DNA from 4 places in the Exiguobacterium sp. RIT452 genome. Region 3 is predicted to be linked to each of the others. Evidence: riboswitches for the same ligand, from Rfam matches in the RefSeq annotation. Region 3 holds a riboswitch; each other region holds the start of a gene.
The links. Region 3 has a riboswitch for S-adenosylmethionine ahead of D3D03_RS10790 (methionine ABC transporter ATP-binding protein). Riboswitches for the same ligand answer to the same signal wherever they lie in the genome.

Region 1 (7,327 bases), on a different contig from region 3:
TCTTCTTTTCATTCGATACCCCGACTTTAGCACGCTTGATTTTACCTGTCAAACAGGAAAATCGCCGAAAGTGGCTAATAGGTATAGAGAGTCAACTATAGAGGAGGAGTCCATCATGCGCTACAAAATCAATGACCAACTGCGAATCCGCCGTTTCACGCCAGAAGACTTGGAAGCCGTCCATGCCTATGCCTCACAACCCATCGTGAGTCAGTATCAGTCGTGGGGACCCAACTCCGAAAGTGATAGCAAACAGTTCATTCACGACGCTCTCGAAAGTGAGCTCGAGAGTCCACGCCGCCGCTATGTCTTTGCGGTTACCTTTCCAGATGATCACGTGATCGGAGCCGGCGAACTCGTCATCACCGATACCGAACATAAAACGGCTGAGATTGGTTACATCTTGTCTCCCGACGAATGGGGAAACGGCTATGCTACCTTCATCGCCAACTTTTTACTTGAATTCGGTTTTGAGAAACTGGAACTGCACCGGATTACAGCGACATGTGACCCGCGAAATGTCGCCTCCGAACGTGTCCTCCAAAAAGTCGGGATGACAAAAGAAGGACAACTTCGCGAAACGGTGTATCTGGAAGACCACTGGCGCGATTCCCTCATTTACGGCATGCTCGATTGGGAATGGCAGGTTGATCATGAAGACAATCAAAAATAACTCAAACCGGTGCCTCGAAGGAGGCATCGGTTTTTTTGTATCTGACTACCCCTGTTTAATTTGGTGGATGATTGACTTTTTTTGATATCTTTTTACACTATAAAAATCGAACATGGTAAACTTAGTTTTAGCTGGATTAAAATTAATTTTCTATGAGAAATGGAGTTTACATACGATGCCTCTTTCGAAAAAATGGTTCACCTCACTGGCCGCCTCCGTCATGCTGTTCAGTTCGTTTCCGGTCCAGGGACTTGCGGAAGGTGACGCCGCTCCGGCAGTCGCCGAGCAACAGACGGACGTCGCGACCGGCAAACAATTCACCCAAGCAGAAACACCGGTCTTTGAAACAACGGACAGTACGGACGCCCTTCAAACTTTACCTGCTGCGACGGAAGTCGAGACGTTCGGGACAGAAGGTCTGTTTACACGCATCCTGCTCGACGGTGTCCACCGATTCGTTAAGACCGACCAATTAGCCGCCGCTCCAACTTATTCAAAAATCGACAGCCGTTATACGAATAAATCGACACCGCTTTATACGACAGCTGCTTCAGAGACGGTGACAACCGATGCGTTGGCACTGAATACGGCAGTCGATACATACGGACAAGAAGGACTTTTTACACGCATTAAGCAAGGCACAGTGTATCAGTTCGTGTTGACGGCGGATCTCAGTGCGACTCCTGTCTATGCAACGACCGGAGGACGTTTTGTGCAACAGAAAACAGCCGTCTACCCGACAGCTGATACCAATGGAACCGCCCTTGCAGAATACGCCGTCAATCAATCCGTTGAAACATTCGGAACGTCAGGCACGTTTACCCGGATCAAGTTGAATGGTCGTTATGCTTTCATTTTGACAGCTCATCTCGGAACAACAAAAGTCACCTCGCATTCGGTGACCGGCAAAAAATACAGCCAACGACTCACGCCTGTCTATCCGACCGCTTCTGCAACCGGAAAACCGCTTGGCACACTGGCACAAAACCAACACATCGACATCTACGGTGTCTCCGGTGACTATACGCGTGTCCGGTTGAAGGATACATATGGTTTTGTCTTGACGGCACACCTTGGGGATCTTGCATTTTTTGAACAGACTGCCCGCCTGTATGTGCAAAGTCCGACGCCGGTCCGTCAAGCAGCCAGCAGTACGAGCCCGGTTCTCGCCCAACATCAGACGAATACACTGCTGACGGTCTACGGAACGAGCGGCGCTTACAGCCGGATTTTATTCCGCGGTCAGCATGCCTTCGTCTTGACGAGTGCTTTGGCACCCTTAAAAGCATACGCCAAAACGGACCGCCTGTACGTTCAGGCATCGACCCCGATTCGTCAGGCAGCCAACAGTTCCAGTCCGATTTTAAAAAATCATCAAACGAATACGTTATTGACCGTCTATGGCACAAGTGGCGCCTACAGCCGGATTCTGTTCCGCGGTCAGTATGCCTTCGTCTTGACGAGTGCCCTTGCGAAAACAAAAGTCTTCGCAAAGACCGGACTTCGGTATGCGGCTAAAAACACATCAATCTTCAAAGACACGACCGCGAAAACCGTTCTCCGCTCGATCAAACGGGCGGAACCAATCGAGATTTACGGGACAAGCGGTTCGTTCACACGGGTCAAGGTCGGTTCCGTGTACGGTTATCTCAAGACGACGGATCTCGTCACGAAAAAACCGGATTTGTATGATGTCACCGGAACCCGTTATGTGCTCGAGGATAAACTGGTTGTGCATCCAAAAGCCAGTCTGACGGGAAAAATCGGAACACTCAAAAAAAATACCGCCCTGTCGATTTACGGCAAGAGCGGCTACTACACCCGCGTCAAAGTCGGGACGACGTTTGGTTTCGTCGACTCGAGTAAACTCGGCTTAAATAAACCGACCGCGCGTCCAAAAGTCGGAACGGTCTTTTATGTACATTTTGATCAGACACCGCTGTTTTCAGCAGATGTCGCGTACAGCCGTCCTGCCGCCTATCTCACGAAAGGCACGAAGCTGATTGGTCTGAAAGCGATTGACGACGACTTCTGGCAAGTCCGGTTACCAAACGGAACGACCGGTTACGTCATCAATCCCTATATCGGGACGACGAAACCGGATATGCGTTACACCCAACAAGCGGTCAATCGGTTAAAAACGTATACCGTCAAAGCGACGACGTCTTATTTCGCAACACCGGCCAGCCCGAAAAGCACCGGTTTGATTGAACAAGGCAAACGTGTTTATCCCCGGTATCGTGTCGGAAATTTCTACGTCATTCAATCCGGCTGGTCCCCTGTCTATCTGCCGGTCAGTGCCGTCACCGTCACGAGCGACACACGGATTGCCCAGAAAAATACGTCCCGCGGTGAAAAATTGATTCAAGCAGCGGCCAAACATTTGGGAACACCGTATACGTGGGGATCGCAAACGTCAGCCAACGGCGGCTTTGACTGTTCTGGTTTAATCCATTACGCAACGAACCAAGCCGGAAAATACGGGGGACGGACAAACGTCAGCGGCTATTGGTACGGCGCCTTCTTTACGAACCGCCGGACGACAATCAGCAGTGGAAAACGCTCGGATATCGTCTTCTTCGAGAATACGTATACCGATGGTCCGTCGCATATCGGCATCATGCTCGACAATGAATATTTCATTCATGCCGGCGGCTCGCAACTGCAGATCAATTCCATCTATGAACCGCGTTGGCGCGAACATTTCCTTGGCTTTAAATCGATGTAACATCACAAACAAAAAAGAGGGTCTGACTTTAAAGTCAGCCCTCTTCGCTTATCGTTCAGAACGTCATCTCGACGTATTTCGTGACTTGACGGTCTTCGAGATACAACTCGATTTGTTCGCGGTATGCTTTATAATGGTCCGATGCGATATGCGCTTCGAGTGCAGCCTCATCTTGGTAGACTTCATAGAGCATGAACTCATGTTCATTTTCAATCGATTGATGTAACGTATAGCGTAAGCAGCCCGGCTCGTTTTGTGTGGCTTTGTAAACCGTACTTAAAATGGGAAAGACTTGATCCGCTAATCCTGCTTTGACTGTAAGAACGGCATTGACGATGATTTCACCCATGTGTTGATTCCTCCTCTGAATTGATTACCTCTACCTGTACCCGTTTTTCCTAAAGACATACCGTAAAGGATGATTTTGATGTTAGAAACCCTGTTTATCCATCTCGCACAACAAGAAGCCGAGATGATTCGTTTACGCCGCGATTTTCACCGGCATCCGGAATTGTCGTTTCAAGAAGTCCGGACACCGGCCAAAATCATCGAATATTATGAAGCACTCGGTATCCCGTATCAAAAAAATGTCGGTGGTAACGGTATCGTCGCGACATTACAAGGGGCACGTCCCGGAAAAACGATTGCTGTCCGTGCCGATTTTGATGCATTACCGCTTCAGGAAGAAACCGAACTGTCGTTTCGCTCAATCCGTCCCGGTGTGATGCATGCCTGCGGACATGATGGACACACGGCAATCGTCCTCGGACTGGCCGCCGCCTTTCAACCGTTGCAGGAGGAACTCGAGGGCACAATCCTCTTCATTCATCAACACGGTGAAGAAGTGTTTCCGGGTGGTGCCATTCAAATGATCGAAGATGGCTGCCTCGACGGAGTCGATGCGATTTTTGGTACCCACCTCGAAAACGATCTTCCGGTTGGGACGATCGGTTACCACAGCGGACATACGTTATGTGCCATCGATGAATTTGAAATCGTCGTCCACGGTCAAGGTGGTCATGCCCAAGCCCCCCACCGGACGCAGGATGCACTCGTCGCCGGCGCACAGCTCGTCTGTAATCTTCAGCATCTCGTCAGTCGACGGGTCGATCCGTTTGAGCCGGCGATTGTCGCCATCGGTTCGTTTCACGCCGGAACGGCTCCGAACATCGTAACCGGCGAGGCGCGGATTGTCGGAGAAATCCGGACGTTTAATGAACAACTCCGGCATCAGTTGCGCCAGCAGGTGGATCTGGTCGCCCGGACGACGTGTGCCGGAATTGGCGCTACGTATTCCATCGATTTCACGACCGGTTATCCGTCGCTTTGGAATCATCCGAATGAAACGAAGCTCGTTCAGGAAGCGGCCGGCTTTTTACCGGAAGGACACGTTCGTGAAGTCAAACCGATGATGGCTGCCGACGATTTCGCCTACTACCTGGAGCAGGTCCCGGGCAGTTACTTCTTTACCGGTTCTGCGAAGACGGACGGTCGAACGATTTATCCGCAACACCATCCAAAGTATGAAATCGACGAGCAGGCCTTGCTGATCGGAGCCAAAACGTTAGGGGCCACGGTTCTCCGCGCCTTACAAACATAAGGATTGACTTTCCACTTTTGTGAATGGTATTATCATCCCAACGATAACGAACTTACATCAACTTCATATAACACTTATCAAGAGTGGACCGAGAGATCTGGATCGATGACGTCCCAGCAACCTGCGTACAGCAAGGTGCTACGACCAGCAAAGCGAAAGCTTTGGTTGATAAAAAGCGGCGACTCCTTTTGCAACCAAGCAAAGGAGTCGTTTTCGTTTTCTCGCTGTCAGAAATGAGAGCATTACGGTTCAAGGAACCAAGGGAAAGGGAGAGATGACATGGAAAAAGCAACATTTGCAGGAGGATGTTTCTGGTGCATGGTGACACCATTTGAGGAACTACCGGGTATTCACAGTATCGTGTCCGGTTATACAGGAGGACATGTCGACAACCCGACATATGAGCAGGTCAAAACAGGAACGACCGGGCATTCCGAAGTCGTCGAGATTACATTTGATCCGGCACTGTTTTCGTACGAACGGTTACTCGAACTGTACTGGCCGCAGACGGATCCGACCGATGCCGGCGGACAATTCCAGGACCGTGGCACACAGTATGCACCGGCAATTTTTTATCATACGGAAGAACAACGTCTCGCAGCGATTGCGTCGCGTGACGCGTTAGCAGCAACAAACCGCTTTAAGCAACCGATTGTCACACGGATTGAACCGGCGCACGCTTTTTATCCGGCGGAAGAGTATCATCAGGACTTCCACAAAAAAAATCCGGCGCACTACAAAAAAGACCGGAAAGCGTCCGGTCGTGATGCCTTTATCGACGTCGCCTGGAAAGAAGAAGCAACGGTTTAAACAAAATGCCAAAAAGGGATTGTCATCTCAGACGGATGAGCAATCCCTTTTTTCATTTTTCCAGCCGAGATCTTGCGGTCCAACGTGACGTATCTGTTGTCGTCCACTCAGGAAATCGCTTTGACGTCCTCTGTTTGTTCCGTTTCATCCACAACTTGATACCGTTTTAAAACAAAAATTCCGGTCAGCATCACGGCGAGACCGGCTATCTGCCCAAGCGATAAATCAACCTGCGGCAGACCAAACCAACCGAAAACATCGACGCATAACGCGAAACTCAATTGTGAAATCAAGACGACCGAAATTGCGATCGAAGGACCGAGCAGTTGAATCCCTCGCATGACACAAAAAACAACCCCGACGCCGACTAATCCGCCAAACAAATACAATGGTTCAACTTCGCGGACCGCCGAGAGCGTTCCTCCTCGAAATAAGAGTAAGGCAAGCAACGAGCCGAGCAATCCGACAAGAAAGACTAACGTCGTCGTCGCCCATGCGCCGAAGGCATGACTCATCCGCGCATTCAACACGGTTTGTAAACTGATCATCATCCCGGCAACGACGGCACAAAACATTCCTAATCCCATTTGGTTTCCTCCTTTGATTCACTTCAGGCGAGCGAAAAAATCAAGACGCCGGTCAACATCAACCCGACACCGACCCATTGCCCCCGGTTGCTGCTTTTTTTGATGACACCGAACCAGCCGTTCAAATCAATGACAAAAGCACATAGAATCTGTGCGACGAGTAACAACGACATCGCCCACGTCATTCCAAGCAGTTGAATCGACGTCAGTTCCGTAACGACGACTAACACGCCGAGCAATCCGCCGCTGGCATAAATCAACGGCAACTTTCGAAAACCACCGATTTTCCGGTCACGGACAAACCCGTAAATCAACAAGCAACCCATCAAACCGACAAAGTGAACGATGGTCACGGATAACCATGGACCGACCGCGTCACCCAGCCGGGCATTAAAAATGCCTTGCAAGGCAATAAACAATCCACTGAATAAGGCAAACACGATTCCTTGCATCTTCATCCTCCTTTTTCTCCAATTATGAGTAGACCGCATTCCACCCGGCTTTGAAAAGGACAAATGTCCTAAACTGCCAAAAACACAAAAAAAGAGCAGACCAACTGGCCTCCTCCTGAAATTAATCCGTTATGCGTTTACGGAAATGGTCGAGAGATCCGTTCCTGCGCCTCGTCCATCATCCGGTCAAATAATACCTGAACGGTCGGAATATCCTCAATCAAGCCGGAAACAAGACCGGCGTTGACATATCCTGCTGTCTCGTCGCCCTCAAGTGCCCCTTTGATATGAAACGATTCGTTCGTTTTTTCTTGGAATTCAGCGAGCGACGCCGGACGTAACCCGTCCACATACGCCCCATTCAAGACACGCCGGACTTGTCCGACCTCACGCCCGATGATCCGTGTCTCGAGATCATCCGCCTGCACAAGATGATCTTTATACTGCGGGTGCACACAGGACTCTTGTGTCGCAATC
Region 2 (7,327 bases), on a different contig from region 3:
TCGTCGCGATCGTCAAGTTCAGGACAAGCGAGCTGAGTGCTTCCGGCAACAGGAAACGGAAAATCGTCTGTAACGGTGTCGCACCCATCGCTTCCGCCGCTTCCAAGACGCCCGTACTGACTTCGAGCAGTGAACTTTCAATCAATCGGGCAATGTACGGTGCCGCATAAAAGACCAGCGGGACGATTGCTGCCTTCGTGCCGATCGACGACCCGACGAGCAGCCGTGTCAGCGGAATGATCGCGACGAGCAGGATGATGAACGGAACCGACCGGAACACATTAACGACGCTGCTTAAGACGTTGAAGAGCGGTACTTGTTCGAGCAACGCCCCCTTACGCGTGACGACCAACAGAATTCCGAGCGGCAGCCCAATCAGCGTCGAAAAGAGCAGCGACAATCCGACCATCGTCAAGGTTTGCAGAAAAGCGGTCCAAATATCCGTGTAGTTAACTAGCATCTGCCAGCACCTCCTCGACGTTGACATCCGACTGATCAATGTATTGCAGGGCTCGCGCGATTTCCGCCGTCTCGCCGATCAATTCAACGAGCAAACTGCCGAACGGGATATTTTGCAGTTCCGTGATGCTGCCGTGCAGGATGTTGACATCGACATCAAACCGTTTGGCGACTTGCGACAAGAGCGGTTGCCCGGTGTGTGCCCCAAGGAAATTGATTTTGTAGACGTGATGTCCGGCATCCCGTTGTTCGATCAACCGTTGCACCGACGCCGGAATTTCATCTTGCATGACGGAACGGACAAAGTTTTTCGCCGTCGCCGTCTGCGGATTCGAGAAGACGTCGAACACGGTACCCGATTCAATCAACTTGCCGGCCTCGATGACCGCGACCCGGTCACAAATCTCACGGATGACGCCCATCTCGTGTGTAATCAGTAAAATCGTGATGCCATATTCCGCGTTGATCTGTTTCAGTAACCGCAGGATGTGTTGTGTCGTCTGCGGATCAAGCGCCGATGTCGCTTCGTCACACAACAGAACCGACGGCTGGGTTGCCAGTGCCCGCGCTATTCCGACACGTTGTTTCTGCCCTCCCGATAACTGATCCGGATAATGATCGGCTTTGTCCGCTAAGTCGACGAACGCCAGCAGCTCGGTGACACGCCGGTGGACTTCCTCCTTTTTAATTCCTTTTAGGACGAGTGGTTTTGCGACATTCGCGAAGACCGTATTCGAATCAAGCAAGTTGAAATGTTGGAAGATCATCCCGATGTTTTGTTTCGCTTCCCGCAGTTGTTTTGCCGAAAGTGTCGTCAGTTCTTGCCCGTCGACCGTCACGCTGCCGGATGTCGGACGTTCAAGAAGATTGACACACCGTAATAAAGAACTTTTTCCAGCCCCGCTGAACCCGATCACGCCAAAGATTTCACCTTTTCGGATTTCGAGATCGACACCGTCCAATGCAGCAATCGATTGTTCGTTGGTCTGGTAGATTTTTTTTACATTTTTGAATGTAATCACCACTTTTTCCCCCTTTTAAAAAAAACAAAAAGGTCTCTTCTTTAGAAACAAGAAGAGACCTGGATCCGCACAGAGGCAGAATCCACTCGACTCATCTCTCAGACAATCGTCTGATGGAATTGGCACAGTGCTCATAATGAGTCTGTTGCCGAGGTTTCGTAGGGCCAGTCCCTCCACCTCTCTGGATAAGTGTTGCGGTATGAAATTCATATGTGTGTTGTTGCTGTTCGAACTTATGTCGTAAAACTAATTTTTACATTACAGAAAGATCTTTTAAAGGTCAACCATATTTTCAAAAATAAACCATATGACCCATATCGATTGATTTCCCAGGTTGGGCTTCATCATAGAAGAGTTCCGGTCGCCGGTCAAGGAGCATTTGACAATCCTTTTCTGTCAGTGCTATCATCTTCTCAATGATTAATCCGACAATTCCTATATGTTATATCAAGAGTGGACGAGAGACCTGGCTCTAGGACTCCACGGCAACCTGCGATTGGCAAGGTGCTCCGACCAGCAAAGCAACCGCTTTGGATGATACACACGAGAAACTCGTTTGCCGTCCAAAGCCAAACGGGTTTTTATTTTGAAATGGAGGATGAGATGATGAGTATGAGTTATCCTGTTTTACCGGGCGCCGAAGCCTTTTTCTTGGAACGTGGATCAGTCGGTATTTTGCTGTGTCACGGCTTTAATGCGACGCCACAAAGTGTTCGGGCTGTAGGAGAACGCTTCGCAGAACACGGTTTTTCCGTCTACGCCCCCCGTCTGCATGGTCACGGGACAGATGTACGTGACTTCGAAACGGCGACGGCCGAAGATTGGAAACAGAGTGTCCGCGAGGGCTTTACTCAACTGTCCCGCCAGTGTGAATCGATCTTCATCGTCGGTCAATCGATGGGTGCGACGCTTGCGCTGGCACTCGCTGCCGAAGGTCTGCCGGTCGCAGGGATCATCACAATCAATGCTGCTTTATCCGTCCCCGCTTACGAAGCGTTATCGTTTACGGATTGTCCGGTTTATCTGCCGGAAAGCCCACCCGATATCAAGCAAACCGCTTTTGAAATCATCTATGATGTCGTGCCAGCGGTCGCTGCGTCCGAACTTTTACGCTTGATTCGCGACACCATCCCAACCCTTCCCGCCATTCAAATTCCGACGCTTATTTTATATTCTGCCGAGGATCATGTCGTTCCGCCAACCTGTTCGGATTACCTGCACCGGATGATTGGTTCGACGGATAAACGCAGTTATTGTCTGCTCGATTCCTATCATGTCGCGACACTCGATCATGACCAAGAGACGATTGTCCGCGAAACGGCTTATTTCGTCAAGCAGTACAGTCAGTTGACACGGACCGGTTGATAAAAAAAGCGAACGATTTCAAGCCTTGAGGCCGGAGAATCGTTCGCTTTTTCATATTGTACTCTTAATTCTGCTGTTGTTTTTTCCATTCCTGCAACGGTTGCGGTTTGCCCGGTACTTGATGGCAGTGACGGCAACGTGGTTCATAAGATTCAGAAGCCCCCACCAAAATGATCGGATCATTGTAGTTGGCCGGTTGGCCGTTAATCAAGCGTTGTGTCCGGGAAGCCGGATCGCCACACGATAAACAAATCGCCTGTAATTTCGTCACGAACTCGGCACGTGCCAATAATTCAGGCATCTTTCCAAATGGTTCTGCCCGGAAATCCTGATCGAGCCCCGCACAAATCACGCGTTTGCCATCTTGCGCCAGTGCCTCGATGACCGCGACGATTTCATCGTCAAAAAATTGAACTTCATCAATTGCCACGACCTGTGTCTCTTCTGCTACTGCCGCATAGACGTCCCGGCTCGTTGCCATCGGAATCGCAATGACGGAATTTCCGACGTGCGACACGACATGTTCTTCATGGTAACGGTCGTCAATCGCCGGCTTGAACACTTGCACCGGTAATTTTCCGTACTGTGCCCGTCGAACACGACGGATCAGCTCTTCGGATTTGCCGGAAAACATGCTTCCGCAAATCACTTCGATCCAACCATACTGATTGATCACATGCATCATTGTAAAACACCGTCCTCTAAAATTAGTCACTTTAACGAGTATAGCCCGAATCTAAATTGAGAAAAAGAGTTGACTTCTCAAAATCGAAAACTCCTCAGTATTCCCCTAAATCTTCATCTCCTCATTTCAACTGGTATCTATTTCCTGTACACTAAGGAAGAAGTTTCTTTGAAGGAAGGTGACTCCGATTCATCACATACTACATGAAGTTCTCCATCAATATGGAGCATTCGGTCTCGCCATTCTGTTAGCCGGCGGAATCGTCGGTTTACCGATTCCTGACGAAACGTTACTCGTCATGTCAGGATTTTGGATGCATCACGGTGATTTACCACTGATCGGAACGATTCTGGCGGCGTATGCCGGCAGTTGCATCGGGATGACGATCAGCTATGTGCTGGGTCTGAAACTCGGGATGCCCCTGCTGCATCGAGTGGCTCCGAAGTTACGGATTTCCGAAAAACATATCTTTCAAGCGGAGGCCGGATTTTTACGTTACGGGAAAACGGTTTTGATCATCGGTTACTACATACCCGGACTCCGTCAGCTCTCTGCGTTTTTTGCCGGTGTCTCGAAGATGCCGTTTCGGATCTTCGTCACGTATGCCTATACCGGTGCCTTGATCTGGATCAGTATCTTTTTAGGAGCGGGTTATTTTCTCGGACGTCATTTTTCCTTCAGTCTGCTGTTTCAACACTTTGCGGACAATCCGGATATGCTGCCGTACCTCGTCGGAGCGGCTGGAGCGATCGGTCTGTCGTTTGTGCTTAAAACCTATCTCACCTATCGTGCCCAGTTCAGTTTATACAAAAACAGCCTGCTCCAGTGATGGAGACAGGCTGTTTTTTAATACAGAAGTCGCAATTACTTGCGGCCGTATTTTTTGTTGAAGCGATCGACACGACCGTCTGCAGCGTTGAACTTTTGACGACCAGTGTAGAATGGGTGCGAGTCCGAAGACACATCCACGCGGATGAGTGGGTACTCGTTTCCATCTTCCCAAGTGATTGTCTCGTTCGAAGAACGTGTAGAACCAGTCAAGAATTTGTACTCAGTAGTTGAATCCATAAATACAACTTTGTTGTAGTTTGGGTGAATTCCTTGTTTCATGGTTGTTTTCTCTCCTTCCGCCCTGGTTCATTTGCTGAGCCAGAGTAAGTTACCTTCCTATACTAAACGATTTTTTGATGACCCGCAATACCTATTTTCAAGTCGTTGTGTCTGTTTTCGTCACGCGGGGTTTGACAGGTGCGCGTCGGACGGGCTTCTTCTTTTCTTTGTTCAGTTCCACAAAAAATTCTTCATTGTTTTTTGTGTCACGAATCTTGCGTAAGAAGCTGTCGACAAACTCATTGGACTCGTTCATCGTCCGGCGGATCGTCCACAAGGCATCCAGCTGATCTTGCGGTAACAACAACTCTTCTTTCCGTGTTCCGGATTTCCGGATGTCGATGGCCGGGAAGATCCGGCGTTCGGATAACTTCCGGTCGAGATGGAGCTCCATGTTGCCGGTCCCTTTAAACTCTTCATAGATGACGTCGTCCATCCGTGAGCCGGTCTCGACGAGGGCAGTCGCAAGAATCGTCAGGCTGCCACCGTGTTCGATGTTCCGGGCAGCACCGAAAAAGCGTTTGGGTTTATGGAAGGCGGCCGGATCAATCCCCCCGGACAACGTCCGTCCGCTTTGCGGAACCGTTAAGTTGTAAGCACGTGTCAGACGTGTAATCGAATCCATCAAGATGACCACATCTTTTTTATGCTCGACGAGACGCATCGCCCGTTCCAAAACGAGTTCTGAAATCCGTACGTGGTTATCCGGTGTTTCGTCAAACGTTGAACTGACGACATCGGCTCCCGGGACAGACCGTTCGATATCCGTCACCTCTTCCGGGCGCTCATCGATCAATAGAACGATCAATTCGACATCCGGGTGATTCACTTGAATCGAATTCGCGATTTCTTTTAATAGAGATGTCTTACCCGCTTTAGGCGGTGCGACGATCAGTCCCCGTTGTCCGAAGCCAACCGGTGCAATCATATCCATCACACGAACCGACAGATGGCGTGGTTCTGTTTCGAGTCGCATCAAACGATCCGGATAAATCGGCGTCAATGCCGGGAAAAACAGACGATTCCGGGCCGTATCCGGCGCTTCCCCGTTGACTGCTTCCACACTTAATAAACCTTGGAACCGTTCATTCTCTTTTGGCGGTCGGACCTTTCCGGTCACGACGTCTCCATTACGAAGGTTGAATCGGCGGATTTGCGAAGCAGCGATGTAGATATCTTCAGAGGATTGCGAATAGTTGATAGGACGAAGGAAGCCGAAGCCACCATCATTTTGCATCTGTGGGTTGCCGGGGATAACTTCTAATACCCCCTCGAGGAAATATAGACCGGTTGACTCAGCCTGCGCTTTTAAAATCTTGAACATCAGTTCACGCTTGCGGGCCTCTCGGTATTGCGGGACGTTTTTTGATTTGGCGATCTCATATAAGTCTTTTAATGTCAGGTTGCTCAGTTGAGCCAGTGTATAGGAACGTTCTGGTTTGTCAGTTTTCTCAGTTGGCATATGCATTCACCTATTCTTCGTATAAATTCAGTAGCAAAGGACGCGATGTTCGTTTTAACAGTTTTGCTTAATATTTTGTTGTGCATTAAAGGTATCACATTTCCACCTCTTTCGTCGTGATTTAACGAATGGGAATTTCTTCTTTGTAATATTCGAGTATATTATTGCAGTTATGTTACAAAAACGTCATGTTTTGTAGCGGAACTGAAAAAACGTTTTCATGTATCGGCGTGCTAAGATAATCGTGCAGAGAAAAACTTACACAGTTGTAAGACACACTGCCTAAACAAACACTTAATGAGATTGATCATATAACCCGGTTTTCAAACTACTTTAAAATGACATGGAGGATTTCACATATGAAACGTTTTCTAGCATCGGTCGCGACAGCAGCATTAGTGGTTTCAGGATTTGCATCAGTGGGAACAGATAAGGTTGAAGCAGCAGCTACAGTCACGAAAGTTAAGATCACAGATAACGGATTACGTGTTCGTACGGCTCCTTCTACAAAAGCAGGCATCGTCGGTAAAGTAAACGCAGGCCAAACATTTACATACAAAGGTAAATCAGGCAGCTGGACTAAAATTTCGTACGGCGGAAAAACACGTTATGTCTTCTCGCAGTATACGAAAACATACAAGTCTTCTACTTCAACGGCTAAAAAATCAACAACTTCATCTTCAACACGTACACGTCTTCTAAGCGAAGCCGCTAAACACAAAGGAACTCCTTACGTATGGGGCGGAACGACAACTCGTGGATTTGACTGCTCTGGTTTCACAAGCTATGTTTACAAAAAGGCAGCAGGCAAAACATTGCCACGTACGTCTTCTTCACAATACGCATCTTCTAAAAAAGTCAGCGTATCTAGCGTTCAACCGGGAGATCTTGTTTTCTTCTCACACGGTAGCGGCATTCAACACGTCGGTATGGCGACAAGCAAAACAAGCATGGTCAACTCGGAAACGGGTGGCGTTAAGTACTCAAGCTTTAAATCAGGATACTGGGGTTCACGCCTTGTCGGCGCGGGTTCATATCTATAATTCAAATGACCAAGCGGTTGAGCATCGGCTCGATCGCTTTTTTTCTATCCTAGTATAAAAGGAGGACCTATCATGAACGTATTGATTACAGGTGCTTCCGCCGGAATCGGGCGGGAACTTGCTTATCTGCACGGCGAACAAGGACATCATCTGTTACTGGTCGGACGAAACGTCGAACAGC
Region 3 (7,327 bases):
GCGTGTTGATCACTCGTATGGTTGACGACGAGATCAAGAATCAGTTTTAAGCCCCGCTCATGGGCTGCCGCAATCAATTCCTCCAAATCGGACAGCGTTCCCGCCTTTTCCATGATCGTGTAATAGTCGGAAATATCATATCCGTTATCGACATCGGGTGATGTATAACAGGGGTTTAACCAGATGACATCCACACCAAGCGACGCGATGTAATCCAACTTTTCGATCACCCCCCGTAAATCTCCCATCCCGTCTCCGTTCGAGTCCTTAAAACTGCGCCAATACACTTGATAGACAACGGCTTCTTTCCACCAGGTTCGATTCATCCGATCATCTCCTTAGTTATCTAATCGTCTTCTTGTTCAGTGTATCAAAAACATGAAAGAGAGCGGCCGTTTTTCCCAATTATCAACAATTATGAAAAAACCCTTTTCTTTTGACTGAAAATTCGCTATCCTTGACGACAATACCTAACAAGGAGGAACACAGATGAAACATTTCGCCCCATCGATTGCGATTGATCGGCTGCCCGCTCCGGTCTTTGCTGAACTCGCTCAGCGGATTGGTGCCGTCAAAGCAGCCGGCCACGATGTCATCACGCTTGGTCAAGGAACACCGGACCAAACCACGCCCGTACATATTTTGGACGCCCTAAAAGAGGCCATCAATGACGCCGCCAATCTCCAATATCCTCCGTTTCGCGGACATGATTTTCTCAAACAGGCTGTAGCCGATTTTTATCAGTCCGAATTCGGTGTGACGATTGATCCTGCTTCTGAGGTCGCCATTTTGCTCGGCAGTAAAGCCGGCATCGTCGCCTTGCCGCAAACAATCGTCAATCCGGGTGAAGGTGTCATTGTTCCCGATCCCGGTTACCCCGACTATCTTTCCGGCGCGGCATTGGCAGGTGCTTACCCGATCACATTACCGCTCCTTGCGGAAAATGCTTTTTTACCTGACTACACGTTACTCGATACGACGGATGTCGAACGGGCCCGGATGTTGTTCCTCAACTATCCGAGCAATCCGACCGGCGCGACGGCGACGGCGGAAGCCTTTGAACAGTCGGTCGCTTTCGCTGACGCGAACGACATTTGTGTCGTCCATGACTTGGCGTACGGCGGTATCAGTTTTGATGGTCCGACCCGAAGTTTCCTCCAGACCGAAGGAGCGAAAGACGTCGGAATCGAACTCTTTTCATTATCCAAACGCTTCAACATGTCCGGCTTCCGCATCGCCTTTGCAATCGGGAATCCATCCGTCATCTCAAGTATCGAAACGTACCAGGAACACTTATACGTCAGTGCCTTTACACCCATCCAGCACGCAGCGACCGTCGCCCTGTCAAGCGACCAAACGTGTGTCCGTGAGCTGAGTGCGCTGTATGAAGCCCGTCGCGATGCCTTGTTCGGCAAATTACAAGACATCGGATGGGATGGACCGATCCCTGGTGGTTCCTTCTTCGTCTGGTTGCCGGTCCCGTCCGGCTTTACGTCACAAAGTTTTACCGACCACTTGCTGGACGAGGCGCATGTCGCCGTCACACCGGGACATTTCTTCGGTGAATATGGCGAAGGCTACGTCCGGATCAGTTTGATTGCCGACGCCGAACGATTGGTCGAAGCTGCCGAACGGATTGGTCAGCTCAATCTGTTTCAGCAAGCCGTTGCGGAATAATTCTGAAAAAACGTTTGACAGATGGGAATGATTTCCGTTAAAGTAAATCCCAACAGCATATCTACTTATCGCGAGCGACCGAGGGAATAGGCCCAACGACGTCCGGCAACCACCTTTAAGGAACGGTGCCACATCCTACAGAATGTTTCATTCTGAGAGATAAGTTACGAAATCTTACACTTCGTCGCTTTTTTCTGGTTGCTCTTAACTGGAAAAAGGCGATTTTTTTGTATAGGGAGGAAACAACAGATGATTGAATTCAAAGGCATCACCAAACGGTTCGTACGTGACCGGACACCGATTTTCGCCCTGCGTGACGTCAACTTAACGATTCAGCAAGGAGAAATTTTTGGCATCATCGGTGAATCCGGTGCCGGAAAAAGTACCTTGTTGCGTTTGATCAACGGACTCGAAACACCGACCCAAGGAACGGTCAAAGTATCCGGTATCAAACTGTCCGATTTATCCAAAGGCAGCCTAAGAGAGTTGCGCCTGAAGATCGGAATGATCTTTCAACATTTCCAATTGATTCAATCGCGGAATGTTTCCGACAACATCGCGTTCGCCTTAAAGGCAGCCGGCGTCAAACGCAGTGATTTCCCAAGCCGGATCAAAGAACTCGTTGCCCTGGTCGGACTTGAAGGATTTGAGACGAATTTCCCGAGCCAACTCAGCGGCGGACAAAAACAACGGGTCGGGATTGCCCGCGCCCTGGCGAATAATCCGAGTGTCCTGTTATGTGACGAGGCAACATCAGCTCTCGATCCGGTCACGACCCTGCAAATTCTGGAATTGCTGAAGGACTTGAATGAACGGCTCGGTCTGACGATCATCCTGATCACTCACGAGATTGATGTCGTCAAACAGATTTGTCACCGCGTCGCCGTCATGGCTCACGGTGAAGTCGTCGAAGTCGCCAACACCTACGACATATTCAGTCAACCGACCCATGACGTCACAAAACATTACGTCGATACAGCACTGCAAATCGAGTTGCCGGAACGGATACTTCGGACGACACCCGGGAAGATCATCCGTCTCCAATTCACGGGAGAAAAGACCGGTGAGAGTACGCTGTCAGAAGCGATCAAACAATTTGATATCTCGGTCAGCATCCTGCACGGAAAGGTTGATTATATTCAAAACGTCGCCTTCGGGGTGTTGATCGTCAGCCTGACCGGTCCAACGCTTCACGTCAACCGGGCCCTCACTTGGCTTGAGGAGCAACTCCATACGCTTGAGGTGATTCAGGATGTGGCTTGACCGGATTCAAACGATGTTACCGGAGTTGGCAAAAGCCTTAGGCGAAACGGCCTTGATGGTCGGGATTTCCCTTGGTTTTGCCCTCGTCGTCGGGATTCCGCTGGGAATTCTTTTATTCATCACCGACCGTGGATTGTTTTTCCAAAACGTCTTCGTTCGCAGTATTTTGGACTTTTTCGTTAATATCGTTCGTTCGTTACCGTTCATCATCTTGCTTGTCGCATTGATTCCACTGACACAATTGTTGCTCGACAATACGATCGGTCCGACAGCTGCTTCTGTCAGCTTAAGTGTTGCCGCTATTCCGTTTCTTGCCCGACTCGTCGAGACCTCACTCCGTGAGATTCCACCGGGCTTGATCGAAGCTGCTGAGGCGTGCGGCGCCACACCATTTCGCATCATCATCAGCGCCCTGTTACCGGAAGCCCTTCCCGGAATCATTCAAGCGGTGACGTTGACGACGATCAGCCTGATCGGCTTTTCTGCCATGGCCGGCATCGTCGGCGGCGGCGGTGTCGGTGACCTCGCCATCCGCTTCGGTTATTACCGGTACGATAACGTCGTCATGATCGTGACGATCATCGTACTCGTCGTCATCGTCCAAAGCATCCAAGGGCTCGGCAATCAACTTGCCCGTCGTGCTGATAAACGTTAAATCCAAAATAGAGACCACTAAGGGAGAGAATGACTATGAAAAAACGATACGCCTTTTTAGCAACAGGATTACTGGGAGCCGGGATTCTTGCCGGCTGTGGCGACAGCAGTGCGAAAGAAGAAACCAAGTCGATTAAGATTGGTGCGACGAGCGGTCCTTACAGTGACATGGTCAAAGAAGCGATTCAGCCTGGTCTTGAAAAGAAAGGCTATAAAGTCGAAATCGTTGAATTCAGCGATTACATCCAGCCGAACATTGCGCTCGGCAGCGGCGACATCGACGCGAACTTGTTCCAACACTCGATCTATCTGAAGACGTTCGCGAAGGAAAAAAATCTCGATCTTAAAGGGCTGATCACTGTTCCAACGGCACCGATGGGCTTATACAGTAAATCCTATAAGTCGCTTGATGACGTCAAGACAGGCGCAGAAGTCGCAACACCAAACGATCCGACCAACCAAGCCCGCGCATTGAACCTGCTCGCTGAACAAGGCTGGATTGAGTTGAAACCGGATGCTGATCCATTGACGGTTTCTGAAAAAGACATTGTCAAGAATCCAAAAAAACTCGTCATCAAACCACTGGAAGCAGCACAGTTGCCACGTGCCATCGAGAGTGTTGATATCTCTGCCGTCCCTGGAAACTTTGCGCTTGCTGCGAAATTCGATTTACTTGATGCGTTGGCACTCGAGAAAATGGACGAGCAGTACCGTAACTTAGTCGCTGCCAAAACAGCAGATGAAAAGAAACAGCTCGCGAAAGACTTGACGGCTGTCGTCGAATCAGATGACTTTAACGCTGTCATTGAAAAGTCCTTTAAAGGCTTCAGTAAACCCGAGTGGGCAAACTGACGTAACTCCTTTTGTGGATTCATTCATCTAAAGATGATATAAAACCCCTGAAACAGCTCCCTCCCCTTACAAAAAGGATACGGAACGGTTTCAGGGGTTTTCTATTGAATGATCACTCGTTAGAAGTCACGTCTTCCGCTCGACTTCTACGGGAAAAGGAAGCGCTGCTTCCGTCAGGAACAGGCGAGACCCGGTCATCAAACAGATGACAGCTAGCTTGCGTTCCGCCCGAGAAAAGCGAGTGGAGAAGACGGGACTTCGTCAATCGAACTCCCACTCTCATTTTTCAGGACAGGATTCAAATACAGATGGCGCGTCATCCACCTACAGATTGATCCACACAAAAGAACCCCAATCCTGCTTTCGCAAAATCGGGGTGATACGTACCCTTTAGTTGTAAATATTACTTTAAGGTGTCCGGAAGTTAATCGTGAAGTACGGCGAGTTTTCCCGGAAAGCCACACCGACATCCGCCTGTTTGAAATCATTGTTCATGATATTGTCGCGGTGTCCTTTTGAGTTCATCAATCCCCAGTGTGCCGCAAAGACGTTCGGGTAGCCCATCGAAAGATTTTCTCCGGCTGTCGAGAAGCGGATTCCTTTTTCTTTCATCCGTTCAAACGGATCGCGTCCTTGCGGATCGGTATGGGAGAAGAAATTGTTTTTCGCCATGTTCTCACTGTGGGCTCGTGTGACAGGTTTCAGCGCATTGTACGGAGTCAGTGCTCCGCGTTTGTACTCTGCCCGGTCCCAGTTCATCAGGCGCAACATCAATTTCTCATCCGTTGTCCGTAATGCACTCGATGCCGTTCCGTAGAATCCGCTTTTCTTCGCTTCCACGTCCTTCGGGATGGCAAGTGTCGCTTTGACCTTATTGCCGTCGTGCTGATCAAAGAAATACGTGACATAGCGGTCCTTTTTTTCATAAACGGCAGCGTGATCGAGGTTCAACAAATAATTCGTATTCCCTTTCCGGTACGACTTGACGGCTTTCCAGCCTTTTTTCGCAAGTGTCGCTTCCGTATCTTTGTTCAGGACGGCTCCTTGCGTCGTCACGCCGTTTTTCGAACGGTACTTCCCGTAATCTTTGCCGTCTTTCGTCAGCGCCACAAACTCTTCAGACGCTGTTCGCCTCACTTCCCAGTCATAACCCGGATATTCACTCGTATATCGATCAATCAGCGTTCCCCCGCTTTTCGGGTAGTCCGCCTCCGCCTGTTCCATGGGGGTGTTCTCGTAACTAAAGAAAGCGACCGCTGCTACTCCGAGCACTAACCACTTTTTCATGTGTCTTTCGCCTCCTCATTTGTTCCATTACCCTAATTTTAAAAGAAACTAGTCCGTTCGAACAGTCTAAGCTATTGTTTCAAGTGAAATCACACGATTCAGTATCTTCCTTCACATTTTTGACACATTTTGGACTTTATGCGCAAAAGAGGTCTGACGTCTTTATTCATCACATTCTCACATCATTATCATACATAAAATAAACTATTCTTTCCCTGTTGTTAAAATGTGTGAACATTCTTTTATTTTCATTCCTTTTAAATGTTGTTGCCGTTCCCGAAAAGCCTCGCTATCATTAGAACTCGTAAGGAAAAAATAAGGAAATTCTATATAATATCTACTTCCAAAGGAGTATGCCATGATCCTACTTTATTTTATTTACGAATCGATTACGTTTTTGCCGATCCAGCAGTATTTGTTTTCCGGATGGATGATTTTAGTCTTACTGACCGTTTCGTTCAGTATTGCCAATGCCCATGAAGAAGTCCATATCAGTCAGCGGTTTGGTTTTGAATTGCTTGTGCCCGGCGTCGGTCATTTATTAAGGAAACAATTCATTCCCGGTCTTTCCATTATCCTTCTGCTGATCATCATACACTTTACGTACATGTTCCGCGCTATCCCGCTCCACCTCGCTTTACTGCTCACTCTTTCCATCAGTCTGTTTTCTTTTCTCTCTCTATTTATCCGAACATACAAAAAAGCGGACGATTAAGTCCGCTTTTTTTAATGAGATTACTTAGTATTTAGTTGTTTCCTTTAATTTGTAACCGTTCGAGAGTTCAAGCCAGATCGTTTTCCCTTTTTTCGTCTTTACTTGAATATACGGACGACCTTGAGAAACACGTAATTCGAGTAGCTCACCTTGTTGATCGGCATGCGTTTCACTCGCTTTGTCCCATTTCCCGGCAAGTTTCCGTTCAATGAAGATATGTTTCCCTTTTTGGACAGCACGCCATTTTCCGATTTCTGCTTTCCCGTTGACAGCAACGGCACTTTCCATCCCTTGAATCGAGATGATGGCCGGATCATGGTCACTGGCACTGCCGTCTGCTTCCATGTAATCGGAGTTGATGTTGACGATATCAGACGACGTATATGGCTTCAGGTTTTTCGAAATCAAGACATGGTCAAGGACCTGGGCGTTTCCGTTGTAGATGTACGAATACCGTTCGGATTTCGGAAGATCATCCACTGTGTTCCAGAGGTTGTCCCCTTTGAGGATATCCAGCGTTTTCGAGAACTGGAAGTCGTTTAAGTCACCAAGTACAACGACGTTCGCATCTTTGACTTCTGTTTCCAGCTCACGGACGAAATCTTGTACGATCGTCGCGATGGCATGGCGTTGGACTTCACTTTTACGGACAGCCGGTTGGTTTTTACCAAAGTCCGCTCCATCGCCGCCTTTTGAATTAAAGTGGTTGGCGATGACGTGATACGATTCCCCTTTGAAGATGAACTCTCCGACGAGTGGCTTCCGTGAACTTGCAAAGTTCGGATCCGTCGGTTGAATCCGTCCCGGGTTGTTCGTCAATTTACCATTCTCGACAGCCACTGCTTCTGTCGCTGTTCCTTTTTCACCTGACGCAAGTGA
Region 4 (7,327 bases), on a different contig from region 3:
TGGCGCACGTGACGCCCAAGTTCAGTTCTCAAACGAAAACTTAGCGGAGAACGAAGCGTACCAATACGCAGTCGTCCGTAACGCGTTATACGCGAAAGGGAAAACAATCGAACTCCTCGTCAACTACGAACCGGCCCTGCATTATGTTTCGGAATGGTGGAAACAGTTGTACGGTGAATCAGAAGGAAAAGACTTCAAAGGCATTTTCCCGGCAGCGGTTGATTTTTCAACGGATCTTCACTCGATGGGTCAATACGTGCAAGAAGGACGCCGTGACCTGTTTGAGACGGTCATTAAAGTCGGACAAGCGCGTCATGCCTTGACGATTGAAAAAGATGCACAGGACTTGGACGGTTTGAACTTCCTTGAAGGGAAATCGATTCAATTCGTTAATGATAAGGCAGCTGAAGGAACGTTACTTGCCCATACAGATGGACAAGTGCCGAACTTAACGGTTGAGTTACCAGAAATGACGCCGTACCATCTTGGATTCTTGTTCTACTTCTTCGAAAAAGCGTGTGCGATGAGCGGTTACCTGCTCGGCGTGAACCCGTTTGACCAACCGGGAGTAGAAGCCTACAAGAAAAACATGTTCGCTTTACTGGGTAAACCAGGATTTGAAGCGGAAAAAGCAGAGCTCGAAGCTCGCTTGAAATAAGCATCTTGACATCTCTCGGATTCGAGAGATGTCTTTTTTTGTCATTCTGACAAATTCCTACGCACTTTCACTTTTAGAATGCTTTCGAAACAGGTAAAGTGAAGAGAGAAGAAGAAATGAGGTGCACGCACGTGATTACGTTTTTAGATTATTACCAAAATCGGGTTGAACTGAGTTTTGAGGACCATCCCTTCTCGATTCATCCGCTTCATGTCTGGGTCATTGCCGTGTACGAAGGGAAATGGTTGCTGACACATCATAAACAGCGCGGGTATGAGTTTCCGGGGGGGAAAGTCGAGCCCGGAGAGACAGCTGAGGAAGCGGCGTACCGAGAAGTGATGGAGGAGACCGGGGGACGGATTGAACGTCTCCAATACATTGGACAATACCGTGTTGAAGGACGGGGAGACACCATCATCAAAAACATTTATTTTGCCGAAATTAAGTCCCTTGTCCCGCATCTTGCAGTGGATGAAACAGACGGTGCTTACTTGCTGGACGACATCCCACCTCGTCTTGATACGAACCGTCAATACAGCTTCATGATGAAGGACCGCGTCCTTCCGGAGACATTGCGTGTACTCGCCGAACGCCGATTGGTTTGAATTACCGCGGCAGGGACCGTTCCGGACGTTTCGGATTTTTTATGAGACATCTGACGGCGAACAGGTCGGTGCGTACGTCATCCTGCCGGTCCGTGCCAACGGTCAGGGATTGTTGTACTTGCGTGGTGGGACACGGAACATCGGAATGGTCCGACCGACGCGTCTGATGCAGTTTGCTCAAGCCGGCTACTTGGTCATGGCTCCCTTTTACCGGGGAAACCTGGGGGGGACGGGCAAAGAAGATTTTGGTCACCACGATATTCGCGACGCGATTTCGGCATTTGACTGGTTGGATGAACGAGTGGACCGGACGTCGGTCTTTGGTTTTTCCCGGGGTGGACAGATGGCGTTACTGCTTGCGCATCATCGTCCCGTCACCCGGACCGTTTCCTGGGCCGGGGTGACAAACCTTGTCTGGACGTATGAAGAGCAGCAGACGATGCGGAAGATGTTGCGACGCTTCACGGGTGGGTTGCCGGATCAACAAAAAGAAGCTTATCAAGTTCGTTCTCCGCTCTATTTTCCGCCGCAAGGCGATGTCTTGTTGATTCACGGCTTGTACGATCAAAATGTCCGATTGCGTCATGCGACGAATTACGCCGCCCGTTATCCAAAGCAGACGCATTTAAAAGTGTATCAATATGCCCATCAATTCCCGATTCGCCAAAAATTCGAAGTGACGGATGACGTCATCAACTGGATGATGACGTGACGGAATTTAATGTTGTCATCACCTCAATGCGTATCATTGGGGTGATTTTTTTCTTTAGATATTTGCAACATTGATATCTTTTAAAAAACTGATTTTTTAAGATAAATGGATATTTGATATACTGGAACATATAAAATTAGCCTGACTAACGGATCGAGAAGGGGAACATGAGATGGAAATCTTACTTGCACGACAACCAATCGTTGACCGGTTCGGTTCGATTGATGCTTTTGAATTACTCTATCGTTCAGTCGATGCACCGGCTGTTTTTGACGGCGACTTAGCGACGATGGACGTGTTGACCAACACGCTTGTCCATCTCGGCGTAGACCGTGTGGCAGAAGGAAAACGGTTGTTCATTAACTTTACGGGAGACTTGTTGCAGTCGGAGTTAATCGATCACTTGGATCCAACCCGTTTTGTGATTGAGGTCTTGGAGACCGTTCACATTGACAGCGCGATGTTACACACGCTGAAAAAATGGAAAGAAGCAGGATTCATGCTGGCACTCGATGATTTTGTCACAGATCTTCTGCGACATCATGGTGCTGAATTATTTGATTTGATTGATTTGATCAAAATCGATATCGAAGCCATCAATCCACGAGAACAAAGTGCCATTCTGCATATCCTGAAACGAAATTATCCCCACATGCGTTTTCTGGCGGAGCGGGTGGAAACCCATGAAGATCATACACGAAGCCTTGAAATGGGATACGACTGGTTTCAAGGGTATTTTTATGCCAAACCGATGTTGATGAAAGGAAAGGCCGTCCCACCGCAATTACCGGTCTTGCTGAAGATGTTGAAATGGCTCGAAACAGATGAGTATTATGATGAGATCATCGATGAGATTGAAAGAAACCCATACATCAGTGTCCAAGTCCTCCAATTGATCAATTCTCCCGGAATCGGTTTACGGAATACAGTCAGCTCGGTCCGGCAAGCGATCTCTTTGTTAGGCTTCTCCCAACTGAAGAGCTGGATTTCACTAATTGTTTTACGCGAGATGAAACTCGCCAGTCCGTATAAGTGGTCGGATGAATTATTGCGTTCGTCTTTACACTGTGCCAAGTTATGTGAGCTGTTTGCGACGGAAACAAAAACGTTAAAAGCAGAAAGTGCCTACATGATCGGATTACTTTCGCATATTGATGCCCTGTTGTCGGTTGATATCGATGAAATCATCGACCAACTGCCGATTGAGCCTGCATTAAAACATGTCTTGCAAGGAGAGGACCACCCGTTTCGGGATTGTCTGTTGCTTGCAATCAGTGCAGATCGCGGCGAATTCGAACGGTTTGAGCTGCTCAGTAACCGGTTTGGTATTTCCAAACGACGTGCCTATGAGTTGCTGAAAGAAAGCCAAGAATGGTTGGCTCAAAAAGAACTCCATCTGCAAGACAAAACGGATTCGATTGTTTGAAGACAAAAAAGTTGAGCCCCTCAAGCAGAGGCTCAACTTTTTTATTTTGGAGACGGCTTAAACACGAGGACCGGCTGATTTAATCGCATCGGTCGCACTGACAAAGCGGGTAAAGTTTTGTTTGAATTTATGGGCGAGTGCTGTTGCTTGTTCTGTATAAACAGCCGGATCCGCCCAAACTTTAACAGGATTCAGCAAGTCGCTCGGAACACCTGGTACTTCGATTGGCATATGCAATCCGAACACCGGATGTTCTTCTGTCGGGATGTCGGCAAGCAGACCGTTGACGGCAGCGTTGACCATCGTGCGCGTATAGGCCAGTTTCATGCGGCTGCCTGTTCCGTAAGCACCGCCGGTCCAACCGGTGTTGACAAGGTAAACCGTCACGCCGTGACGATCGATCAGTTCACCGAGCATCGTCGCATATTTTTCAGGAATCAACGGCAGGAACGGTGAGCCGAAGCATGTCGAGAACGTCGCTTCCGGTTCCGTGACACCGCGTTCTGTCCCAGCCAGTTTCGACGTATAGCCGGACAAGAAGTGATACATCGCTTGCTCTTTCGTCAGTTTACTGATCGGAGGCAACACACCGTATGCATCAGCCGTCAAGAAAACGATCGTTTTCGGATGACCGGCACGTGACGGGATGGCAATGTTGTCAATTGCTGTGATCGGATAAGCCGCGCGAGTGTTTTCCGTTTTCGACGTATCATCGTAGTCCGGAGTCCGGGTGTCATCGAGGACAACATTTTCAAGGACGGTGCCAAAACGAATCGCATCAAAGATTTGTGGTTCTTTTTCACGCGACAAGTTCACCGTCTTCGCATAGCAGCCGCCTTCGATATTAAAGACACCGTCATGAGACCAGCCGTGCTCATCGTCCCCGATCAATTGACGGCTGTCGTCTGCCGATAAGGTGGTCTTACCAGTACCGGAGAGTCCGAAGAATAAGGCGACGTCTCCTTCGTGTCCGACGTTGGCGGAACAGTGCATCGATAACACATCTTGTTGCGGCAACAGATAGTTCATGACCGAGAAAATCGATTTCTTGATTTCTCCCGCATATTCCGTTCCGCCGATCAAAACAATACGATGTTCGAATGACATGGCGATGAACGTTTCCGAATTAGTGCCGTCAACAAGCGGATCGGCTTTGAAATGTGGTGCGTAGACGACCGTAAATGGTTCAAAGGCCGCAACCGTAGGATATTCACGTAAGAATAATTGTTTCGCAAACAGATTATGCCAAGCGTACTCTGTCACGACGCGTACCGGGAGGGTGAAATGTGTATCGGCACCAGCAGCTGCCTCTGTGTAGTAGAGTTGATCTGCTTCGTTCATATAACGAAGAACTTTTTGTAACAGTTGTTCGAATTTGTCCGACTCCATCGGCTGATTCACATGGCCCCAATCGATATGTGTCTCACATGATTGATCACGGACGATGAACTTGTCTTTCGGTGAACGACCTGTAAATTTCCCCGTTTCTACAGACAAAGCACCATTTTCTGCAAGAACTCCTTCGTTGTTGCGAATCGCATGTTCGACTAGTTCGGCAACAGATAGTTGTTTGAACACATGCTCCTTCTTGAGTAGTTCTTCGATATTCAGGACCGTCATCGGCATCCTGACCCCACCTTTCCCCTACGTTGGTTTTGGCTCTACAATTAGTATGACACATTCATTATATATGACATACTAAAGATAGAGCAATCATTTTTCATGCGCTGATTTCTATTTATCTGGAAACGCTTTCAGCATAAACAGTTTAACATCTCTTTCAAAATTTTTCGACTAGAAATTAAAACGTTGCTTGACAGAGTGGGCACAAGTTTATATCATGTAATTCGTAACGGATACTCTTATTCTGAGCAGGTGGAGGGAACAAGGCCCGAAGAAACCCGGCAACCGTCTTATATTAGTTTCATCATTAATATAGGAAAAGGTGCTCTCCTGAAGCGAAGTAAACACTTCGAACGATAAGAGGGTAAAGGAAGAACGCACAACCTTTCCCTGACCATTTTTGGACATGGAAAGGTTTTTTTCATTTTACCGTCCCACTCAACTAGGGGAAATGAGTACACCGTCAAATTCTTTTTTGGGAGGGTCAAACATGACAAACCTTAATCGCCGACTATTTACGTCGGAATCAGTAACTGAAGGTCACCCGGATAAAATCTGTGACCAGATTTCGGATTCAATTTTGGATGCGATTCTTGCAGCGGATCCAAACGCACGTGTTGCGGCAGAAACTTCTGTCACGACAGGACTTGTTTTAGTTGCAGGAGAAATTACGACATCGACTTACGTGGATATCCCGAAAGTTGTTCGTGAGACAATTCGCGAAATCGGCTATACACGCGCTAAATACGGTTTCGATGCAGACACATGTGCTGTATTGACTTCGATCGATGAGCAGTCAGCAGACATCGCTCTTGGTGTCGACCAGGCGCTTGAAGCACGCGAAGGAAACATGTCAGATGAAGAAATCGATGCAATCGGAGCAGGAGACCAAGGTCTGATGTTCGGTTACGCAACGAAAGAAACACCTGAACTGATGCCACTTCCGATTTCACTTTCACACAAACTTGCCCGTCGTCTTGCAGAAGTCCGCAAGACAGGACAACTCGATTACCTCCGTCCGGATGGTAAAACGCAAGTTACGGTTGAATACAACGAGAACAATGAACCTGTTCGCGTCGATACAATCGTCATCTCAACACAACATGCAGAAGAAGTAACGCTTGAGCAAATTCAAGCTGATCTGAAAGAACACGTCATCGCTCCGGTCATCCCGACGGAATACATTGACGCTGAAACAAAATTCTTCATCAACCCGACTGGCCGTTTCGTCATCGGTGGACCACAAGGTGATGCTGGATTAACAGGTCGTAAAATCATCGTTGATACGTATGGCGGTTACGCACGCCACGGCGGTGGTGCATTCTCTGGTAAAGATCCAACCAAAGTAGACCGTTCTGCTGCCTACGCAGCACGTTACGTCGCGAAAAACCTTGTCGCATCTGGTCTTGCGGAAAAAGCGGAAGTTCAGCTTGCTTACGCAATCGGTGTTGCGCACCCGGTTTCAATCGCTGTCGATACGTTTGGAACAGGTAAGCTTCCAGAAGCTCAACTGGTCGAATTGATTGCAGAAAACTTTGATCTTCGTCCTGCAGGCATCATCAAGATGCTTGATCTCCGCCGTCCGATTTACCGTCAGACAGCAGCATATGGTCACTTCGGTCGTACAGACATCGAATTGCCATGGGAGCAAACGGATAAAGCTGCTGCTCTTGAAGAGCAGGCAAAACGTTTCGCATAATCCTGAGTTCAGAAACTCCCTTTTGAAGGGTGTTTCTGAACTTTTTTTGTTTCTCCGGAACTTTGCAGGGAAACGACTGAAATTTCTAGAAAAGGGTAAAAGAAGATGAGTCTGTAAAAGGAAAAGGGGGATTTCGGTATGGAGATACGCGAAGCAGTTCCTGCTGATGCAGCACGCATTCATGATATTGCGCTCACGTCTTGGATGGATACGTACGAGGAAATCTATTCTGAGCGCTCGAAAGCCCATTTCGTTCAGGAAGCCTACCCGCAAGAAGAAGTCGTTCGGGCAATCCGGACAGCAGAAGAAGCGCGCGGAGAATATTTTAATGTAGGTCTGATCGATGGGGAGATTGTGGGATTCATTCATGCAATTGATGTCGACGGGACGTGGGAAATTGTCCGCCTCTATGTCCTGCCGAAATACCAACAGAACGGAATCGGGCGGCGGCTGATTCGAGAACTCGAGCGCCAAGGTGCTTCTCCCATCGAAGTGTACGTCGAATCACGTAATTATAAAGCCCGTCACTTTTTGACCTCGTTCGGCTTTAAAGAAGTCAGTGAAACGACGGAAGAAGTGTTTGGACAGGTGGAACCTGTGACGC

Region 1: another riboswitch for S-adenosylmethionine. It lies ahead of msrA (peptide-methionine (S)-S-oxide reductase MsrA); the one in region 3 lies ahead of D3D03_RS10790 (methionine ABC transporter ATP-binding protein).
Region 2: another riboswitch for S-adenosylmethionine. It lies ahead of D3D03_RS14630 (alpha/beta hydrolase); the one in region 3 lies ahead of D3D03_RS10790 (methionine ABC transporter ATP-binding protein).
Region 4: another riboswitch for S-adenosylmethionine. It lies ahead of metK (methionine adenosyltransferase); the one in region 3 lies ahead of D3D03_RS10790 (methionine ABC transporter ATP-binding protein).

The regions. Positions count from the first base shown of each region.
Region 1 covers NZ_QXJB01000007.1:35,534-42,860, forward strand. Annotated here, with positions in the region: gene D3D03_RS13690 (GNAT family N-acetyltransferase) at 116-673, shown strand; gene D3D03_RS13695 (C40 family peptidase) at 849-3,401, shown strand; gene D3D03_RS13700 (putative quinol monooxygenase) at 3,457-3,750, opposite strand; gene D3D03_RS13705 (M20 metallopeptidase family protein) at 3,829-5,001, shown strand; SAM riboswitch class I at 5,073-5,176, shown strand; gene msrA (peptide-methionine (S)-S-oxide reductase MsrA) at 5,281-5,811, shown strand; gene D3D03_RS13715 (DMT family transporter) at 5,919-6,398, opposite strand; gene D3D03_RS13720 (DMT family transporter) at 6,422-6,850, opposite strand; gene D3D03_RS13725 (NAD(P)H-dependent flavin oxidoreductase) at 6,988-7,327, opposite strand, start outside.
Region 2 covers NZ_QXJB01000008.1:71,206-78,532, forward strand. Annotated here, with positions in the region: gene D3D03_RS14620 (methionine ABC transporter permease) at 1-460, opposite strand, end outside; gene D3D03_RS14625 (methionine ABC transporter ATP-binding protein) at 450-1,481, opposite strand; SAM riboswitch class I at 1,570-1,673, opposite strand; SAM riboswitch class I at 1,923-2,025, shown strand; gene D3D03_RS14630 (alpha/beta hydrolase) at 2,088-2,846, shown strand; gene D3D03_RS14635 (thymidine kinase) at 2,911-3,531, opposite strand; gene D3D03_RS14640 (DedA family protein) at 3,710-4,360, shown strand; gene D3D03_RS14645 (type B 50S ribosomal protein L31) at 4,396-4,641, opposite strand; gene rho (transcription termination factor Rho) at 4,739-6,103, opposite strand; gene D3D03_RS14655 (C40 family peptidase) at 6,463-7,146, shown strand; gene D3D03_RS14660 (SDR family NAD(P)-dependent oxidoreductase) at 7,219-7,327, shown strand, end outside.
Region 3 covers NZ_QXJB01000004.1:82,601-89,927, reverse strand. Annotated here, with positions in the region: gene D3D03_RS10800 (alpha-glucosidase) at 1-326, opposite strand, end outside; gene D3D03_RS10795 (aminotransferase class I/II-fold pyridoxal phosphate-dependent enzyme) at 490-1,677, shown strand; SAM riboswitch class I at 1,740-1,843, shown strand; gene D3D03_RS10790 (methionine ABC transporter ATP-binding protein) at 1,927-2,940, shown strand; gene D3D03_RS10785 (methionine ABC transporter permease) at 2,930-3,595, shown strand; gene D3D03_RS10780 (MetQ/NlpA family ABC transporter substrate-binding protein) at 3,631-4,446, shown strand; gene D3D03_RS10775 (CAP domain-containing protein) at 4,855-5,733, opposite strand; gene D3D03_RS10770 (hypothetical protein) at 6,092-6,448, shown strand; gene D3D03_RS10765 (chitobiase/beta-hexosaminidase C-terminal domain-containing protein) at 6,473-7,327, opposite strand, start outside.
Region 4 covers NZ_QXJB01000002.1:605,963-613,289, reverse strand. Annotated here, with positions in the region: gene D3D03_RS08545 (glucose-6-phosphate isomerase) at 1-658, shown strand, start outside; gene ytkD (RNA deprotection pyrophosphohydrolase) at 790-1,263, shown strand; gene D3D03_RS08535 (alpha/beta hydrolase family protein) at 1,235-1,975, shown strand; gene D3D03_RS08530 (EAL and HDOD domain-containing protein) at 2,148-3,401, shown strand; gene pckA (phosphoenolpyruvate carboxykinase (ATP)) at 3,459-5,027, opposite strand; SAM riboswitch class I at 5,261-5,387, shown strand; gene metK (methionine adenosyltransferase) at 5,515-6,723, shown strand; gene D3D03_RS08515 (GNAT family N-acetyltransferase) at 6,862-7,327, shown strand, end outside.